3 regions of the Butyrivibrio sp. AE2032 genome follow, and region 2 is predicted to be linked to each of the others. Evidence: riboswitches for the same ligand, from Rfam matches in the RefSeq annotation. Region 2 holds a riboswitch; each other region holds the start of a gene.
What was found. Region 2 has a riboswitch for S-adenosylmethionine ahead of BO18_RS24010 (hypothetical protein). Riboswitches for the same ligand answer to the same signal wherever they lie in the genome.
Positions count from the first base shown of each region.

Region 1 (3,211 bases), on a different contig from region 2:
TCTTGAAGTCTATCGTGGACTGATAATATGGTTTGTCGCATAATCCAAAATGCTCCCATATTTTTATTTCGCTTGTCTTTGGATTCATAATAGTGAAGTCAGAGGCTATACTTACCCTATTTATATCATGAATGTTTTCGTATCTATAAGGGATGCCTTTGGTATATAATACCTGCGCTATCATTGCCTCTGATTTCGAACGGACAAATTCTCCTTTTGGTGCCTTAACTATCAGGTGTTCTGGATGATCCTTAGACTTTTCATATGGTTCTGATTCCCATATTTCCGGGGTGCTTTTGCCGTCGACAAGCAACGGTCTGTATGGCGATAAAGGATTTAGCATTTCCAGGTAATGACTGTTAATCCTGTACTTCAGATAATGTTTTATGGCTTCCAATTCATTTTTATTATCCTGTAGCATTCTCCACTTATAAGCCTTAAGCGCTAAAATCTTGGCTTCGTCTACCTTTTCTCTGGAAAGATATATTTTTTGTTTTCCTTCGCTTGTTTTGACCTCTTTATAATATGAAATATACTCCTTTCCTTTTCTCTGTCGTTTGCTGATTGTCAAACACCCTTCCGGCAAAAGAGCTATCTCTCGCTCTAATTCCGCAATCTCCTTCTCTAGCACAGCTTTACGGTCCTTAAAATATTCAGTTTGATTCAAATACTTTCCTCCTTTTAAAATTCATAAAAACCGAAATAAAGATTCACTCACTCTAGCTTTTAATAATGGAATGTTTCTGCGAAAAAGCCGGAAGAATCCGAGCAGAAATGGATGAGACCCATCCATAAAAAGAAACATCGAAGGCCAATATACCATAATTAACAAAAATTTTCAAATTATCCTATTGATTTTATTTATGCTATAGGGTATCATTGCTTAACGGACGACAGATATATGTCCGCTTAGCAATTATATTTTAACTAGTTCTCTTATTCAGAGTGGTGGAGGTACATAGGACCTGTGAAGCCACGGCAACCCCTTGGATCATGAGGAAGGTGCCAACCTGAGCGTGCAACTGCTTCTGCTTCAACTGCAGAAACCTTACGAGCAATAAGAGGATCTGAAATTGGTCAGTTCCGCTTGTTTGTGCACGCAACAAGCGGATTTCTTATTTTATGGCGCAAAGCGCAAGAAAGGAAAAAGAATGGATAAGTTTATTTTCACATCCGAATCAGTTACTGAAGGACATCCCGACAAAATCTGTGATAACATCTCTGATGCTATCCTTGATGCATGCATGGCACAGGATCCAATGAGCCGTGTTGCTTGCGAGACAACAGCTTGCACAGGTTTCGTTCTCATCACAGGTGAGATCACAACAAAAGCAGTTGTTGACTATGCTAAGATCGCTCGTGAGACAGTTTGCGAGATCGGTTACGACAGCTCCGAAAAGGGCTTCGATGGAAACACATGTGCAGTTATGGTTGCTCTTGACCAGCAGTCTGCAGACATCGCTATGGGTGTTGACAAGGCTCTTGAGGCTAGAGAGAACAACATGACAGATGAGCAGCTTGAGGCAATTGGTGCCGGCGACCAGGGTATGATGTTTGGTTACGCTACAAACGAGACTGAGGAGCTTATGCCTTACGCTATCAGCCTTGCACACAAGCTTACAAAGAAACTCACAGAGGTTAGAAAGAACGGAACACTTGCTTACCTTCGCGCAGATGGAAAGAGCCAGGTTTCTGTAGAGTATGATGAGAACGGCAAGCCAATCAGACTTGAGGCTATCGTTATCTCAACTCAGCACGATGAGAAGGTTACTCAGGAGCAGATCCACGCTGACATCAGAAAGTACGTTATCGATGCAGTTGTTGACCAGACAATGGTTGATGCTAACACAAAGATCTTCATCAATCCTACAGGCCGTTTCGTAATCGGCGGACCTCAGGGTGATGCAGGACTTACAGGTCGTAAGATCATCGTTGATACTTACGGCGGAGCAGCTCGTCACGGCGGCGGAGCTTTCTCAGGAAAGGATTGCACAAAGGTTGACCGTTCAGCTGCATATGCTGCCAGATACGTTGCAAAGAACATCGTAGCAGCAGGCCTTGCTGACAGAGCAGAGATCCAGCTTTCATACGCTATCGGTGTTGCACAGCCTACATCAGTTCTTGTTGATACATTCGGAACAGGCAAGGTTTCTAATGAGAAGCTTACAGAGGCAGTTAGAAAGGTATTCGACCTTCGTCCTGCAGGAATCATCAAGATGCTCGACCTTCGTCGTCCTATCTACAAGCAGACAGCAGCTTATGGACACTTCGGCCGCAACGATCTGAACCTTCCTTGGGAGCAGACAGATAAGGTTGAAGAGCTTAAGGCAGCAGTACAGTAATATTTGGTAAAAGAAATATCGACAGAATGTCATGGACAGGTGGTCACTTAGACTGCCTGTCCTTTTTATGTCACTTGCCGTATGCTATAATCTTTCTATTGAATTAATCGGGTATTGGGGGAACAAAATGGCTTTTGCTCATCTTCACGTCCACACTGAGTACTCTCTTTTGGACGGTTCCAATAAGATAAAAGAATATGTGAAGCGCCTTAAGGACCTGGGCATGACTGCCGGGGCTATTACTGACCACGGAGTTATGTACGGCGTTATCGATTACTACAAGGCCTGCAAGGCAGAGGGAATCAATCCCATCATAGGGTGCGAGGTCTATGTGGCTCCCGGCTCCCGTTTTGAAAAAGAAACTTCTGCCTCAGATGACAGGTACTACCACCTGGTGCTCCTTGCTGAGAACAACACAGGCTATGCGAATCTTTCCCACATCGTAAGCCGCGGATTTACTGAGGGTTATTACTATAAGCCCCGAGTAGATATGGAGCTTTTGGAGAAATATCACGAGGGTATAATTGCTCTCAGTGCCTGCCTCGCAGGAGAGATTCCAAGGAACATCGTAAAGGGTAAGAACGACCAGGCAAAAGAGGCGGCAATGCGTTTGGATGCTATCTTCGGCCATGGCAATTTTTTCCTTGAACTGCAGGATCACGGGATCCCCGAGCAGCGCATGGTAAATAATACACTCCTTGCTTTGTCTGATCAGCTGGATATTCCGCTGGTTGCAACCAACGACTGCCACTACACCTATGCCGATGATGCTGAGGCCCATGACCTTCTTCTTTGCATCCAGACCGGCAAGAAGGTTTCTGACGAAGACCGTATGCGCTACGAAGGTGGTCAGTACTATGTAAAGAGCG
Region 1 is NZ_JNLF01000003.1:991,830-995,040, reverse strand. Features, by position in the region: gene BO18_RS32490 (hypothetical protein) at 1-667, opposite strand, end outside; SAM riboswitch class I at 934-1,064, shown strand; gene metK (methionine adenosyltransferase) at 1,152-2,342, shown strand; gene BO18_RS06420 (DNA polymerase III subunit alpha) at 2,470-3,211, shown strand, end outside.
Region 1: another riboswitch for S-adenosylmethionine. It lies ahead of metK (methionine adenosyltransferase); the one in region 2 lies ahead of BO18_RS24010 (hypothetical protein).

Region 2 (3,211 bases):
TGGTGATCACTCATCATCCTTTTTAGGCTCTCCCCAGATCGGGCAGTCAAAACCCGAACCCCAGTATCTGTCCGGATAGACGCCGCCGTTGAACTTCATGAATCTCAAGACGACGTCGACCATCTCCTGCGGCATGTAGTGATAAGCGTCTATGTCTATTCCGTGCGGGATCCCCCATTTTGCCTCGGCTATGGCACCGGCAATCGCGCACAAAGTATCAGTGTCTCCGCCGATGTACATGACGTTCCTTAACGTGCTCTCATAGCTGTCAGCTTCAAGGAAGCACTCGAATGCCTCAGGCATCGTGTGCATACAGTCTTCGACGTGCTGGTAGTTGGGACGGATATCGTCCAATGTCCTGGACAGGTCGTAACCGAATTCCTTAACGATATAGTCGCGGATCTCATCCAAAGACGCGCCTTTCCTTGCCATGAAGATGGCGGATGCCGTGGACTCTGCTCCCTTTATTCCTTCAGGGTGATTGTGCGTTACCTCGGCCGTCCATCTCGCGACCTCTCTGGTGCGCTCTATGGTGTCGTACAGCCAGCCTGCTGCGGACACTCTCATGCCCGAACCGTTACCCAGGCTTCCGTACGGCTCTGGGTCATCTGAAAGTACCCAGTATATGAAATTCGCGCCGTATCCTGCGTGGGGGTACTTCTGGCCCCACTTCTTCATGGAACGGATAATGTGCTTCTTGACGGTCTTCTCGTCAGCGTCCCTGCCTGCGTCCATAAGCGCCTCGGCAACCGCGACTGTCATTACAGAATCGTCCGTAAAGTCGCTCTCGGAAGTGAACAGCTTAAAATCCCTGCTCTTGTTTCCTCTGTCAAACTCAAATCTGCTTCCAACTATATCTCCTATGATTGCTCCTAACATTGCCGTTACCTCCTTATGCTGCGTGATCTGTTTCGTGACTGCCGGCTGTTTCCTGCGCACCGCTGCCGGCAGACTTCCTTTTCTGATACTTCTGCGTTATGGAACCCATGACGCCGTTCCTGCCCTGCGGAATGGAAGCCTTGAACTTAAGAAGCTTCTCAATGTCCGACTCGTGCCAGCATCTTGTCCTGTGCGCGCCCTTCCTGAAAAAGTCGGGAAGAAGCTTTGCCAGCTCATGCTCCGGGTTCTCTTTCTTGAATCGGTACCAGGAAGATACGGTCGGAACGCTCGAACCGATCCTTACGGCAAGCTCTGCGACCGTCAGTATCTTTTCCGGCGCGGGCTCTGTTCCGGCCTCACCACTAGGCTCACCACCAGCCTCGCCGCCGGCCTCCTCAGCGGAAGCCCCGTCTGCCTTCTCGGCCGCCCTGCGCGCCATATCCTCGCGGATAAGCTTCTTAATGTAGGTAGCCTTGCCGGTGTCCTCCATCTCCTCGAAGAACCCGATAATGTCGGCGTCGTACTTCTTGCTAAGGCGTACGTTCACCTGTGTCGTGTTTGCCTTCTGGTACCTTGTAATGTACTTTACGTCTCCTGCCATGTTATATGACCTCCTTTAAATTATTGATCTCGTCTTTGTTTGATTAAACGACGGGACCTTGAAGAGGTGTATTCTTATGTCCCATCGTTCAAGCATTAGCACCTTGCTTTTGCAGGTTGCTGTACGGTCACCGGGCTTGTCCCTCGCGTACTCTTAATGGTTGTTTCTTGTTATGGCTTCAGTATAACGACTGCGTCATTCCTGTTGGTCGCATGCCGGGCGACATTTTCAGCTTGCTCCCAAGTATGTCTTTCTTATGTAGTCCTTGAATTCTTCAATGTCCGTGAAGCAGGTGAATCCGAACTCTTCTGCTTTCTTAATGCTCTCTTCATCCGGGTTCCAGGCCAGGATGCACAATGGTTTTGTGAATCCTTTCTGAAGTCCGAAAACTCCGAACGGCCAGGAGATGTCCAAAGAACAGACGTAGCGTCCCTTATTGTCTTCAACGCAGTAGTGACGCTGCCCTTCTTCCATGCCGTTATGCCTCATCCAGTCCTTCAGCCCGTCCATGGCATCCTCGAAAGCTTCGCTTCTTTTAAACTCTTCGCTGTCTTCGTCGAACCATTCGTTGGGAAGGTCAAGATCATCTTCTGTTGTTTCCGCGAAGCTGCCGTCTTCTTCAGCGTTATCTTCATCGCTGCCGCCTTCGGTCAATACAGGCAGGATCTCGAAAGAAAAGCCTGACCTGATCTCCAGCGGGTAGTCGATAAGGATCTTCTGATCGTCGTTATCTTCCTCGCCCCAGTCGAAAAACTTCATAAGGTCGGCCAAGGCGGTATCCTCGTTCATGTACTGGAATATGCCGGTATCATATGAAGCCTTAATCCTGTTGTACTGCTTCTTATCAAGCCTGGCGCTCATAACGCCCAGGTTATGTGTGGTGTTTTCCCCTGTGAATCTGATGTTGATCGCTGCTGCTACGCTTACTGTTCTCTTTCCCATTTTTGTTACCTCCGTATTCAATACTTGATCCCGTCTGCTTGAATGACGGGATCAGTACACACACAAAAGGAGGTAGGAAAAACCAATGGTCCCATCATTCAAGCTTTAGCACCTTGCTCCAGGCAGGTTGCTGTACGGTCAACGGGCTTGTCCCTCGCGTACTCTTTATGGTGCTTTAAGTATAGCATGCCTGCTGCGGATTTCAAGGAAAAACAGTCCTATTAAAAGGACATACAAGGGTTGAAAAACGACTGTTGAGGTGCTAATAAAATAATAAAATTGAAGGTGGTTTATAAGGTGCCAAAAATACGATTTGGATGTATCGATATACGCAACTTTTCATTTGTAAACCATTTTAGTTTACAAATGAAATATAGCACCGCAACCTGGGATATTCAACAAGATGTTTTGCTTACTCCGGGTTTGTTATAAAGTGATAGATGCGACAATTTCCGACCATCTGTCTTTTTATCATATAGGCAGATACAGATGATAAGGAGGAGATCCGTCATGAAGAAGAATACCAATAACGTAAGAAACACAGCAGGCAGACCTGCCATGAGCGCATCTCAGAAAAGAGGCTATGCTGCCGCCGGGTACTTTGCCAAGAAGTATGCAAAGGCAATGAAGGTGCTGGCCAGATAACTGGACTCCTAACGAAAACGAGAAATGTTTTGGCGCGGTTTCTAACGAAAACAAGAAATGTTTTAAGGCGATTTCTAACGAAAATCGAAAATGTTTCACTAAACGTTCCGAAAATAGAATAAAATGAAGTTGTGACGGATCATT
Region 2 is NZ_JNLF01000005.1:1,432,907-1,436,117, reverse strand. Features, by position in the region: gene BO18_RS33455 (tetratricopeptide repeat protein) at 1-1, opposite strand, end outside; gene BO18_RS24015 (ADP-ribosylglycohydrolase family protein) at 7-879, opposite strand; gene BO18_RS24010 (hypothetical protein) at 893-1,480, opposite strand; SAM riboswitch class I at 1,559-1,643, opposite strand; gene BO18_RS24005 (hypothetical protein) at 1,709-2,422, opposite strand; SAM riboswitch class I at 2,511-2,596, opposite strand; gene BO18_RS36040 (hypothetical protein) at 2,933-3,067, shown strand.

Region 3 (3,211 bases), on a different contig from region 2:
AAAGAAGCAGGAGATGCAGGTCTTGAGTGATTCCTCGTCACGGAAAGCTAAGTCTGATCTGTATAGTTTTCCGTTTCTTTCGTAGAAGATCTTATATGGTCCGTTTACCATTATTTCCGTGATCGTCGGATCCTCCATCAGTGGTTCGATCACATCCAGTCTCCTGAGAGAATTGAAGACAGACTGAGCCATCTCGCGCTTTTCGTCCAGGCTCATCCTGCAGGAAGTGTTTTCTGATATCACATCTGAGATTATCTCGCGGAGTTTCTCGTCAGAAGGATCTGTCTCGCCCGAGATGGTATTAAGGACGCAATATGTTATCTGCTCTTTTATGTCGACAGTACCGGTCCTTGAAGGCGTCATACGGCAATTTCCCTCTGACCGATGTTCTCTTCATCGCCGGTCTCATTGGGACCGGCTGCGTAATAAACCGTGATCCTCTCCGGTCCCAGGATCTTTTTAAGCATTGATATGAGATCCTGTGCTCCGGGATCTTCGCTAGCGGTCTTAGACGGCAGGAGTATGTATACCATGTCGCATCCGCAGAGCAGTTCGGGAAGATCCTTTGTCCTGAAGCCTTCAATGACGGCCAGAACGTTGACCGATCTTGTCTTTGAATGCACGAGTTCCGCCGCGAGGTTCATGAGTGTGACAGAGCGTCCTGCTCCGAGATCGTAGACATCGTCGTAATTTGTACAGCTTCCCGGAGTGAGAAAACCGAGGTCATCCATATTGCAGTACTTGAGAATATCTTCGGGTGTGAATCTTTTTGATCTGCAGGCTTCGAGAAGCGAAGTCATGTTGCATCCCGAAGATCCTTTCCATAATGCTCTCAGTTTGCTCGTGAAATCGAGTCTGATGTTGATGTCGGCACCTCTGAAACTGTCAGACAGTTCGCATATGAATCTGTCCCTTACGTCTGTGTAGACGAACGGAATGACGGCGGAGAGAGTTCCTTTGACCGGGCCGGGTATTGTGGGTGTTTCCATAGGTGTGCGTAACAGGTGTATGAGTCTGGCACAGTCTATCGCCCCGCCGTCTTCCGTAAGCCTTATTGGAGAGGTTGTATGTGAAAAAGCTTGTTCTTCATTCATGTCAGCAGGATCGTATATGACCTTGGTATAGCTGCTGAAACGGTCGTCCAGATCATCTGGTTCAAGGTAGGGATCGACGATATAGGCGTCAGGGAAGAAACTGCTCAGGCGCTTTTTGAGAAGCGTATAGATATATCCGTTCTTCTCGTAGATCTTTATCGTGAAAGCCATATTCTGTTCCTCCTTGCGTCATTGGTTGATAAGCCGGATTGTAAGGCCGGCAAGCCTTTGATAAAAGCGACAAAATACGACAAAAACGACAACGGAAGATGCCATGAAACACGGTTTTCGCAGGGTAATAAATTAATTAATATTATTAACGTTTCGGCATTCCGTAACTGTTTTCGAAAAGAATTTTTCAAACCTTGCCGTCATATGCACCGGGACAATTGACAAAGGGGGTGAGGATAAGTAAAATCATCTCACAATAAAAAACAAGTTCATTGCTTATCAAGAGAGGTTCTAGGGACCGGCCCGTTAAGAACCCGGCAACCGCGGAAAGCAGCGGTGCCAATTCCGGCAGGGAAACCTGAAAGATGAGGATCGTTTATAAAAAGACGTTGGCCTTCTCCTTTCGGGGGAAGGTTTTTTCTTTAACAAAGGCATTGAACGGAAAGGAAAGACAATGAGAAATAAAAAAGGAAATTGGCTGTTCACTTCTGAATCCGTTACGGAGGGACATCCCGACAAGATCTGCGACCAGATCTCTGACAGCGTGCTCGATGCGATACTTGAGCAGGACAGCACGGCAAGAGTCGCATGCGAGACTTGCACGACTACGGGTATGGTACTCGTCATGGGCGAGATCTCAACATCGGCTTATGTCGATATTCCCTCGATAGTAAGGAACAAGATCAAAGAGATCGGATACAACTCCAGCGATATGGGTTTCGACAGCAATTCATGCGCAGTGCTCACATCGATCGATGAGCAGTCCCCCGACATCGCAATGGGCGTCAACGAGTCATATGAGGCTCGTCACGGCGGCGAAAAGGAACTCGATACAGGAGCAGGCGACCAGGGCATGATGTTCGGTTACGCAAACGATGACACACCTGAGCTTATGCCGATGCCGATATCTCTTGCACACAAGCTTACGATCCGCCTTACCGAAGTTCGCAAGAACGGTGCGGATTTCTTAAGGCCTGACGGTAAGTCACAGGTAACCGTTGAGTATGAGAACGACAAGGTGAAGAGGATCGACGCGGTAGTTATCTCTACTCAGCACAGCGCAGACGTGACTCTCGAATACCTTGTGGATTACATCAAAGAGAACGTCATCAAGCCCGTTATCCCTGCGGAGCTCATCGATGAGAACACGAGGATCTACATCAATCCTACGGGAAGATTCGTGGTTGGCGGACCTCAGGGCGACTCCGGACTTACCGGAAGGAAGATCATCGTCGATACATACGGCGGTTTTGCGCGTCACGGCGGCGGATGCTTCTCCGGAAAGGACCCCACGAAGGTCGACCGTTCCGCATGCTACATGATGCGTTATATCGCAAAGAACATCGTTGCGGCAGGAGTCGCATCGGAGTGTGAAGTACAGGTTGCTTATGCTATCGGTGTTGCAAAGCCGGTATCCGTAATGGTCGATACGTTCGGAACGGGAAGGATCGACGATGAGAAGATCACTGAGATCGTCAATAAGGTATTCGATTTAAGACCTGCAGCCATCATCAGGGATCTGGATCTCAGAAGACCCATCTATGCGAAGACTGCAAGCTACGGTCACTTCGGCAGGACTGATATCGACCTGCCCTGGGAAAAGACCGACAAGGCCGAGGAGATTAAGAAGCTCGCAGGCATCAGATAACTTCCGTTCATAGGACAATATAATTCATAACGCCCGGTTTCAGTCTCAACTTTAACCGGGCGTGTTGTTTTCGGGAAATATCTCTGCTAGCATTTGAAAAAGTCTTTACACGGAAGAATATGCATGAAAAAAGAACCCAAAGACAAGCCTCTGACACTGACGACGGCTGATGTAGGCAAAGAGATAGAAGACGCTAAGGTCACCTGCATAAAGGTGTTCTGCCCGAGGAAAGATAACGGTTTTGTATCTTTTCTCTGCGATGGCAGGTTTACCGTTGCCGGCAAGTCAAAGGTGGACA
Region 3 is NZ_JNLF01000004.1:103,734-106,944, reverse strand. Features, by position in the region: gene BO18_RS14645 (CpaF family protein) at 1-363, opposite strand, end outside; gene BO18_RS14640 (hypothetical protein) at 360-1,265, opposite strand; SAM riboswitch class I at 1,539-1,637, shown strand; gene metK (methionine adenosyltransferase) at 1,720-2,913, shown strand; gene BO18_RS32870 (AAA family ATPase) at 3,037-3,211, shown strand, end outside.
Region 3: another riboswitch for S-adenosylmethionine. It lies ahead of metK (methionine adenosyltransferase); the one in region 2 lies ahead of BO18_RS24010 (hypothetical protein).